3 regions of the Ensifer sp. ENS11 genome follow, and region 1 is predicted to be linked to each of the others. Evidence: predicted binding sites of a transcription regulator. Region 1 holds the regulator's gene; each other region holds the start of a gene.

The links. The regulator PhoB, encoded in region 1, activates phosphate uptake and scavenging genes when phosphate is short. The targets are predictions, from matches to a motif close to TGTCATNNANCTGTCAT.
Region 2: IB264_RS26995 (alkaline phosphatase) is a predicted target of PhoB. The motif match lies at 1,841-1,857, and genes of this name have one in related genera.
Region 3: IB264_RS17900 (DUF2794 domain-containing protein) is a predicted target of PhoB. The motif match lies at 1,695-1,711, and genes of this name have one in related genera.

What each region holds. Positions count from the first base shown of each region.
Region 1 covers NZ_JACVAN010000001.1:445,376-448,652, forward strand. Annotated here, with positions in the region: gene phoU (phosphate signaling complex protein PhoU) at 1-562, shown strand, start outside; gene phoB (phosphate regulon transcriptional regulator PhoB) at 866-1,549, shown strand; gene IB264_RS02215 (GcrA family cell cycle regulator) at 1,718-2,239, opposite strand; gene IB264_RS02220 (aspartate aminotransferase family protein) at 2,661-3,277, shown strand, end outside.
Region 2 covers NZ_JACVAN010000019.1:118,765-122,041, forward strand. Annotated here, with positions in the region: gene IB264_RS26985 (lytic transglycosylase domain-containing protein) at 1-276, opposite strand, end outside; gene IB264_RS26990 (aspartate-semialdehyde dehydrogenase) at 484-1,518, opposite strand; gene IB264_RS26995 (alkaline phosphatase) at 1,907-3,277, shown strand, end outside.
Region 3 covers NZ_JACVAN010000008.1:232,622-235,898, forward strand. Annotated here, with positions in the region: gene acnA (aconitate hydratase AcnA) at 1-361, shown strand, start outside; gene IB264_RS17895 (thioredoxin family protein) at 545-1,318, shown strand; gene IB264_RS17900 (DUF2794 domain-containing protein) at 1,732-2,136, shown strand; gene IB264_RS17905 (GNAT family N-acetyltransferase) at 2,204-2,761, opposite strand; gene IB264_RS17910 (Bax inhibitor-1/YccA family protein) at 2,883-3,277, opposite strand, start outside.

The DNA.
Region 1 (3,277 bases):
CTCCGACGACACCATCCTCGATGAAGCCGAACGCCAGATCGGCGAAAAGGCAATCGTCACCATCGCCAAGCGCCAGCCCGTTGCTGCCGACCTGCGCGAGATCATGGGATCGATCCGCATCGCGTCCGATCTGGAGCGCGTCGGCGACCTCGGCAAGAACAACGCCAAGCGTGTCATCGCGGTTGCCGGCTCCGGCATCCCGCGCAAGCTGGCGCGCGGTCTCGAACACCTGGCAGAGCTTGCGCTGGTGCAGCTCAAGGAAGTCCTCGACGTCTACGCTTCCCGCTCGCCGGAGAAGGCCAACAGCATCCGCGAGCGCGACGAGGAGATCGACGCGATCTACACCTCGCTGTTCCGCGAGCTGCTCACCTACATGATGGAAGATCCGCGCAACATCACGCCCTGCACGCATCTTCTCTTCTGTGCCAAGAACATCGAGCGTATCGGCGACCACGCCACCAATATCGCCGAGACGATCTACTACATGGCGACGGGCGCGCAGCCGGAAGGCGAGCGTCCGAAGGACGACAATACGTCGACGCTGGGTGCCGTGAAGGACTAACGCATGTCGCGCAAAAGTGCGCAGCGGTTTTGCGATAACGACATGTGCAAAAACAAGAACTTAAAGCACAACAAGCGCATCTTAGAGATCGCGACGCGCTTTAAGACCCGGATACGTTCGAGTGCCTGCTTATGAACCTGCTCCGGTCGCAGCCCTGGTTGCGGCCCTGCTCTACTGCGTCTGAAGCTATACGTTTTCGCGCGTGCCTATGAAAACGCGCGGAGTGCTCCAGATTCTATATGTTCGAGCATCTCTTTGCGTTCGATCGAACGCGAGACGCTCTGGGTAAGGAGACGTTGCCTGATGTTGCCGAAAATCGCCGTTGTCGAAGACGAAGAGGCGCTGAGTGTCCTGCTGCGTTATAACCTCGAAGCCGAAGGGTTCGATGTTGATACGATCCTGCGCGGAGACGAGGCGGAGATCCGCCTACAGGAGCGCCTCCCGGATCTCCTGATCCTCGACTGGATGCTGCCGGGCGTTTCCGGCATCGAGCTTTGCCGCCGGCTGCGCCAACGTCCGGAAACCGAGCGCCTGCCGATCATCATGCTGACGGCGCGCGGCGAGGAGAGCGAGCGGGTTCGTGGCCTTGCCACCGGCGCCGACGATTATGTCGTCAAGCCGTTCTCGACCCCGGAGCTGATGGCCCGTGTCAAGGCGATGCTGCGGCGCGCCAAGCCCGAGGTCCTCTCGACGCTGCTTCGCTGCGGCGACATCGAGCTCGATCGCGAGACCCATCGCGTGCATCGCCGCACCCGCGAGGTCCGCCTTGGTCCGACGGAATTCCGCCTGCTCGAATTCCTGATGTCGTCGCCGGGCCGGGTGTTCTCGCGCTCGCAACTCCTTGATGGCGTCTGGGGCCACGATATCTATGTCGACGAGCGCACCGTCGACGTGCATGTCGGTCGCTTGCGCAAGGCACTGAATTTCTCGAGCATGCCTGATGTCATCCGCACCGTTCGCGGTGCCGGCTACTCGCTCGAAAGCTGAGCCAGCCGGCCACTGCAGCGCCGCGCATCTTAATGGACGCGCAAAGGTCGCTGTTGCATCTTGAATTGCGGCATGTTTCCTTGAAGCGAATACGAACCAGGGAAACATGCAGCAGCCAATAAAAAAGGGGCCGTGCGGCCCCTTTTCTGCATGTGGTTTTCGGTCGTCTCAGCGAGCGCGACGGCGCTCGGAGGTCGGCTGATAGGCAAGCCGCGCATGGAATGTGCAATAGGGCGAAGCTTCCGGGGAATCGTTGCCGCAGAAGTGGAATTCTTCCTTGAGCGGGTCGCCGATCGGCCATTTGCAGGTGCGCTCGGTCAACTGCGTCAGCTCCAGGCGGCGCGACATTGGCACGACCACATCCGTCTGGATGCGGAAATCCTGTTCGGCGACGAGATCGACTTCGACCTCTTCCTTGAGCACGGTCGCGCCGGCCGCACGGGTAACCGTCCGTGTCGTGACGCGCGAAGCGTAGTTCGGAGCGCGCGGCGCCGAAGTCGGGCGCTGCTTCGGCCGGGTCGCGGCGGTGGTTCCGCCAGCCTTGGCCCTGCCGGGCAGGCTCAGCCGGTGAACCTTGCCGATGACCGCATTGCGGCTGACGCCGCCGAGCTGTGCCGCGATCTGGCTCGCGCTCAGGCCCTCGGACCAAAGCTTCTTCAGTTTTTCCACCCGCTCGTCAGTCCAGTTCATTTCTGCACTCTCCGTTCTCAGCGTTGGCGATGACAGAATCTCTCACCACGCTCCGGACAGGCTCCGGAGCTGCAACGCGATAACACTTTTGGTGACTAGGCCCGCCGCATGCGTCTAGTAATTGAACATTAACCTACTGACCGGCGGACTCCGTGGCAAGAGTCCCGCGAATCGCGCCGAATCGATTTCTTGGTTTTCCCCAACTTGCTCGGTGGGCGTTGCATTTTTGCAAGCCCCGTCGCGTGATTTTTTCGTCGCATGGATCAGACCCGTCCGACCGCACTGCAAAGCTTGGTTTTGTTGACATTGCGCTGCGAAATAGGAATAGTGCCTGCGCCGCCGCAAGGCGGCATTTTTAATTTTTTGCCGCGCTCAACAGGGGCTCGGATCGATGCCGATAGCAATGAAGGAGAGGCTCGCCATGACTGCAACCACGCCGCTTTACGACACCTACATGCGTGCGCCGTTGCGTTTCGAGCGAGGAGAGGGCGTCTGGTTGATCGCCGAAGACGGCTCGCGCTATCTCGACTTCGCCGCCGGCGTCGCCGTCAACTCGCTTGGCCATGCGCATCCGCATCTGGTCGAGGCGTTGAAGGCGCAGGCCGAGAAGGTCTGGCACCTGTCCAACCTTTATGAGGTCCCCGGCCAGGAGAGCCTTGCACGCCGGCTGACGGCCGTCACCTTCGCCGATCGTGTCTTCTTCACCAACTCGGGTGCCGAGGCGCTCGAATGCGCGATCAAGACTGCGCGTCGCTACCACTATGCCAAGGGCAATCCGGAGAAGTTCCACATCATCACCTTCGAGGGTGCCTTCCACGGACGCACGATCGCGACCATCGCGGCGGGTGGTCAGCAGAAGTACATCGAGGGCTTTGGCCCGAAGGCCCCGGGTTTCTATCAGGTTCCCTTCGGCGATATCACGGCGCTCAAGGATGCGATCACCGACGAGACGGCGGCGATCCTGATCGAGCCGATCCAGGGCGAGGGCGGCATCCGCCCGGTCACCAAGGAATTCATGCAGGAGCTGCGCGCGCTTTG
Region 2 (3,277 bases), on a different contig from region 1:
GCCACGCTTCTGCATGAACTGGCTGAGCGAGAGCTTGAAGCTTTTCTGGCCGCGGTCGGCGCGGATCGTCGCCTTGTTGTAGGAAACGCCGGAGAGCGCCTTGTCGAGCGCCGCAGGGCTGATGCCGTTGCCGGAGGCTTCCTGCTTGAACTGCGTCATCCAGGCCGCGAAACCGCTGCCGTCGTTGCCGCACTGTGCCGCCGACGCGGTCGCCGGAAGGATCGCCGTTGAAATCAGGGCCGCAAGCCCAATCGCTACGCACTTTGCCGTGTGCATGAAATACCCCGTCATTGCCCAAATCTGGTTGCCGTTAGGAAGATGCCAGCCTTTGCCGGCTCTGTCACCCGCCCCTCATTGGCGGAAATTTCCTAACGGTTTCACGTGAATCCGATCAATTTTGCGCACGGATCCGTGAAACAGGAAACCCCGCAGGCCGATAACGGGCCAGGCGGGGTTCTTATTCGTGCTTTACCGTCTGTTTGTTCAGGCGGCCTGCTTCTTGGCGCGGATCAGACCGCGGTTGATGAGCAGCTCGGCGATCTGGATCGCGTTGAGTGCCGCACCCTTGCGCAGGTTATCGGAAACGACCCAGATGTTGAGGCCGTTTTCGACGGTTGCGTCTTCGCGGATGCGCGAGATGTAGGTCGCGTCTTCGCCGGCGCACTCGTAAGGCGTTACGTAGCCGCCGTTCTCGTGCTTGTCGACAACAAGGCAACCCGGTGCTTCGCGCAGGATATCGCGCGCCTCGTCAGCGGTGATCTCGTTTTCGAACTCGATGTTGACCGATTCCGAATGGCCGATGAAGACCGGGACGCGCACGGCCGTGCAGGTCACCTTGATCTTCGGGTCGAGCATCTTCTTGGTCTCGGCCAGAACCTTCCACTCTTCCTTGGTGTAGCCGTCTTCCATGAAGACGTCGATGTGCGGAATGACGTTGAAGGCGATGCGCTTGGTGAACTTCTTCGATTCGATCGGGTCGGCAACGAAGACCGCACGGGTCTGGTTGAAGAGTTCGTCCATGCCGTCCTTGCCGGCGCCGGAAACCGACTGGTAGGTCGAGACGACGACGCGCTTGATCTTGGCGTGGTCGTGCAGCGGCTTCAGCGCGACGACGAGCTGGGCGGTCGAGCAATTCGGATTGGCGATGATGTTCTTCTTGGTGAAGAGCGTGATCGCGTCCGGGTTCACTTCCGGCACGATCAGCGGCACTTCGGAGTCGTAACGCCAGGCCGAGGAATTGTCGATGACGACGCAACCCTGCTGGCCGATCTTCGGCGAATACTTCAGCGAAACCGCGCCGCCGGCCGACATCAGGCAGATATCGGTATCGGAGAAATCGTAGTTTTCGAGGTTCTTGACCTTGAGCGTCTTGTCGCCGAAGGAAACTTCCGTGCCCTGGGAACGGGCGGAAGCAAGGGCGACCACTTCATCGGCGGGAAAGCCGCGTTCCGAAAGGATGTTCAGCATCTCCCGGCCGACATTGCCGGTGGCGCCTGCGACTGCAATCTTGAAACCCATGATCTAAGCTCTCTTTTTTGTCTCTCCTCGTCGGGTGGAGGGGGAAACCGCGCGATCCGCCGCGAGGGTTCCTGTCCCCGGCCAAACCGGGGAGAGAGCGGAGGGCCAGAGACGTCAGACGGTTTTCGTCGTCGTTTTGGCCGTTGTTTTGAAGGAAGCTGGAAAACGCATATCCTGCCCGGCGATTTCTGCCAGGACGCTGCTGTCAGCGAAGTTGTGTTCGCGGCGAAGCATGGAATGCCTTCCTTTCCGAGGCTCGTAATAATTGTTTCTATCGGCGAGTCAAGCGTGCGATGCTTGGCGCCTGCAAACGTGATCGCAATGTCATGTCGCTGTCATCGCCGGGCGTTACGACCGCGCAATCCGACACCTCAAAGGGACGATTGCCATGCGTATGCTTCTTGCCACCCTCTTTGCCACGACGGTTCTGGCCCACGCCGCTCAGGCCGCAGACGTCTATCCCATTGATCGCGCGACAATTCTTGCCGGTTCCCCGTTCGATTTCAAGGTCGAGCTCAAGAGCGCCGTCAAGGCGGAAGACATCAAGGTGACCGTCAACGGCCAGGACTACAAGGCAGCGCTCGGTGCCGAAGCCGCCTATGTCGCGATGGAAAAGGGCAAGGAAGACAAGGAGCTCGGTTCGGCCCTGCTCCTGCGCAACGCTATAATTGGCGCACCGGGCAGCTACAAGGTCGAAGTGACGGCTGGCGGAGAGACGAAGACCGTGACCTGGCACGTCTATGCCACGGCGGAGCAGCCGAAGGTCAAGAACGTCATCTTCCTGCTTGGCGATGGCCTTTCGGTTGCGCACCGCACCGCCGCCCGCATCATGTCGAAGGGCATGACCGAGGGTAAGGCCAATGGCCGCCTCAACATGGACGACCTCGAGCGCATGGCCTTCATCGGCACGTCGGCGACCAATTCGATCGACACCGACAGCGCCAACACCATGTCGGCCTACATGACCGGCCACAAGACCGTGATCAACGCCGTGGGCGTCTATGGCGACCGCACGCCCGACAGCCTCGACGATCCACGGGTCGAGACCATTGCCGAAGCGCTGCGCCGCCAGACGCAGAAGTCGATCGGTCTCGTCACGACCTCGGAAATCGAGGACGCCACGCCGGCCGCCGTCGTCGCCCACACCCGCAACCGCAGCGACAAGGCCGAGATCGTCGGCATGATCTACGACGTCAAGCCGGAGGTCATCCTTGGCGGAGGCTCGGCCTATTTCCTCGGCAAGGAGACGCCCGGCTCCAAGCGCAAGGACAACCAGGACTACATCAAGCTTTTCCAGGAAGCCGGTTATGCGCTTGCGACCGACAAGAGCGAACTTGCCAATGCGCCCGCCGACGGCAAGCTTCTCGGTCTGTTCCACACCGGCAACATGGACGTGACGCTTGATCGCGAGTTCCTGAAGAAGGGCACGGTCGAAAAGTTCCCCGGCCAGCCAGGCCTTGTCGACATGATCAAGACCGCGCTCGACAGGCTGTCGAAGAACGAAAACGGCTTCTTCCTGATGGTCGAGGGCGCCTCGATCGACAAGATGAGCCATCCGCTCGACATGGAGCGCGCCGTCGTCGAGACCATCGAGTTCGACCAGGCGGTCGGCGTTGCCCGCGCGTTCGCGAAGAACAACCCGGATACGCTGGTTGTCGTGACCGGCGACCATACCCATGGCGTCTCACTGCTCGGCATCATCGACGACACCGTCGAGGGCAAGGAAGGCCGCGACAAGGTCAAAACAGGCGCTTCGGCG
Region 3 (3,277 bases), on a different contig from region 1:
CGGCAATGGCTCGTCGCGCGACTGGGCTGCAAAGGGCACCAACCTGCTCGGCGTCAAGGCCGTGATCGCCCAGTCCTTCGAGCGTATCCACCGCTCGAACCTGGTCGGCATGGGCGTCATCCCGTTCGTCTTCGAACAGGGAACGACTTGGGAATCGCTGGCCTTGAAGGGCGACGAGATCGTCACGATCGACAATCTCGCCAACGTTCAGCCGCGCGAAAAGCGCGTCGCCAAGATCACCTATGGCGACGGCAGCGTGAAGGACGTTCCGCTCGTTTGCCGCATCGATACGCTCGATGAAGTCACCTACGTCAACAATGGCGGCATCCTGCAGACGGTTCTGCGCGACCTCGCCGCCTGATCGCTCTGGTTGCTTGAAACATTGAAAGGCCGGGATACCGCAAGGTGTCCCGGCCTTTTCACGTTTCCTATAGGTTGCCTGCCCATATCCTCACTCCAACGTGACTTCCCGTTGAAGCATCGGCGTCGTATGTAATGGACTTCCCCGTGAAGTAGGCCTGTCGGCCGCCAATGAAGTGACGCCATGACATTCGCAGACAGATATTTCCTTCGCCCCGTTGCAATGGCTTTCGGGCTTTTTGCTGCAGCGTCGGTTCCGGCTATGGCTGAGGATGGCAAGGTTATCAAAGGCGTCGTCGAACTCTTCACCAGCCAGGGCTGTTCCTCCTGCCCTCCAGCCGATGCCGCCTTGAAGAAGCTGGTCGATGACGGCGACGTGGTGGCGCTGTCCTATCACGTCGACTACTGGAACTATCTCGGTTGGAAAGACACGCTCGCCTCGACAGAGAACACAGACCGGCAATATGCCTATGCCCGCATGCTGGGTCGAAATGGCGTCTACACACCGCAGGCGATCCTCAACGGTCGCGACCACGTCAACGGCGCCAATCTGCAGGCGATCAAATCCCGGCTCGACGCCATGAAGACCGCCGGCAAGGGGCTTGCCGTTCCGGTTGACGCGAAGATCAACGGCGAGGAGATTTCGATCAAGGTCGGCGCGGGTGACGGCAAGGCAAATGTCGTCGTCGTCTATTTCGACCGGGCGAAGATCGTCAATGTCGAGAAAGGCGAAAACAGCGGCAAGAAGATCGCCTACTGGCACGCAGTGCGCGATATCCAGACCATTGGCATGTGGGATGGCAAGCCTGCGACCTTCACCCTGCCTGCAACCGTCCTGACGGAGCAGCGTGGCAAAAGCGGCTGCGCGGTGCTGTTGCAGTCGATGAAAGATGCTGAAACCCCGGGCGCGATCATCGGCGCGACTGCCGTGCTCGCCGGCCCGCAGGGCAAACTGTGAGCGGCTGCAGGACGCTTTAAGTCGGAATCGATTTAGGGAAAATAGGCGGCATGCCTGAACCATTACAGCGTCCTTTGCGCGTCATACTTGACGCGCGGCGCTGTAAGGGGTGGTTCGGCCCGGCAGCATCGAGGGGCTGGGGCTGAGGGTTCGAAGTTACCGGACCGAACCGGCCATGACTGCGTTCTTTGAAGGTCACGCAGCATGACGATCTGACCGGACATACGGTGGCAACGACTCTGTCCGTCAGCGCCCGCGAGTTTTGCGGTGAATTGGGGCGGCGATTTGACTGAAATGGGGCAGAGGCAAGAAATGCCATCTGCACCCAGCGGCTCCGGCCGGTTCCGGCTTGCTTTTCGGCTCGTGTCAGGCAAACTGTTATCGTTCTGTCACAACAGAAGGCCGGATTGCCGATGACCGATGAGCCGGATTTGCCGCGAGGCGAGGCGCGACATCAGCGCCAGACCACTTCTGAAGTGGTCGTCGATCTCTCGGAATACAAGAACGCCCGGAATGCTCCTCCCATCACCTTTCACCGCCGAGAACTCGACCAGATCCTGTGGGTCTACGGCCGCATGGTCGGCGAAGGCGAATGGCGCGACTACGCCATTGACCACCTGAAGGACCGCGCCGTCTTCTCCGTTTTCAAGCGCGCGGGCGAGATGCCTCTCTTCCGCATCGAAAAAAACCCGAAGCTGGCGGCCAAGCAAGGTGCCTTTAGCGTGCTCAACGTCCACGGCACGATTCTGAAGCGCGGGCACGAGCTCGGACAGGTCCTGAAGGTTTTCGACAAGGCGCTCAAGCTGGTCGAAACCTGAGACGCCACATCGGAACGATCGGAGAGTCAGGCCCACATGCCGGCTCTGGCTTCGCTGACATCTGCCCTCAGGCTTGATAAAGCGTATCCGGGTAGACGCCCTCGGGCGGATCGCTCGTCGCTCGATCGCCCAGCGCAAGCTGCATGATCGCGGTATCGAGCCACCGTCCATGCTTGAAGCCGGTCGCCTTCATCAGCCCATGATGTTCGAAACCCAATGATTGATGGACCGCGATCGATGCGGGATGGGCACCGCCGATGACCGCCACCATCTGGCGAAATCCAAGCGCCGTGCAGCGGCGAACAAGCTCGGCGAGCAGCATCCTTCCTGCCCCCTTCCCCCGTGCCGAAGGCGCCAGGTAGATCGAATCCTCGACCAGGAAGCGATAGGCCGTCCGCGTGCGGAAGGCCGAGGCATAGGCGTAGCCGATGATCATGCCCGCCGCGTCGATCGCGACGATGTAGGGATAACCATGGCCGACGATGGTGGAGAAGCGCGCTGCCATTTCCGCCTGCGACGGAGGCGCGACCTCATAGGTCGCCACGCCGTTCAGAACGGATTCGCGATAGATCTCGGCAATGGTGGGCAGATCGGAGACGGTGGCGTCGCGCAGGGTCAGGGACATGGAAGGATCTTGACGGTTGGATTTTTTCATTCAGTCACATGGATCGCACCCGTGGATCAAGCCCTTTTCCGGGCAACAAAAAAGGCGGCCGAAGCCGCCTTTTCCGTCAATCTCTTCAGGCTTAGTTGTTCCGGTTGCCCATGAACTGCAGCATGAACATGAACAGGTTGATGAAGTCGAGGTAGAGCGTCAGCGCGCCCATGATCGCCTTGCGGCCAGCAACGGTGCTGTCGTCGGCATCGTAGTACATTTCCTTGATCTTCTGCGTGTCGTAGGCGGTGAGGCCTGCGAAGATCAGCACGCCGATCACGGAGATTGCGAAGCCGAGTGCCGAAGAGCCGAGGAAGATGTTGACGATCGACGCGATGATGACGCCGAACAGACCCATGATCAGGAACGAGCCCATGCCGGACAGGTCCTTCTTCGTGGTGTAGCCGTAGAGCGACAGTGCACCAAACGAGGCGGCGGTCACGAAGAACGTCTGCACGATGCTCTGGCCGGTAAAGACCATGAAGA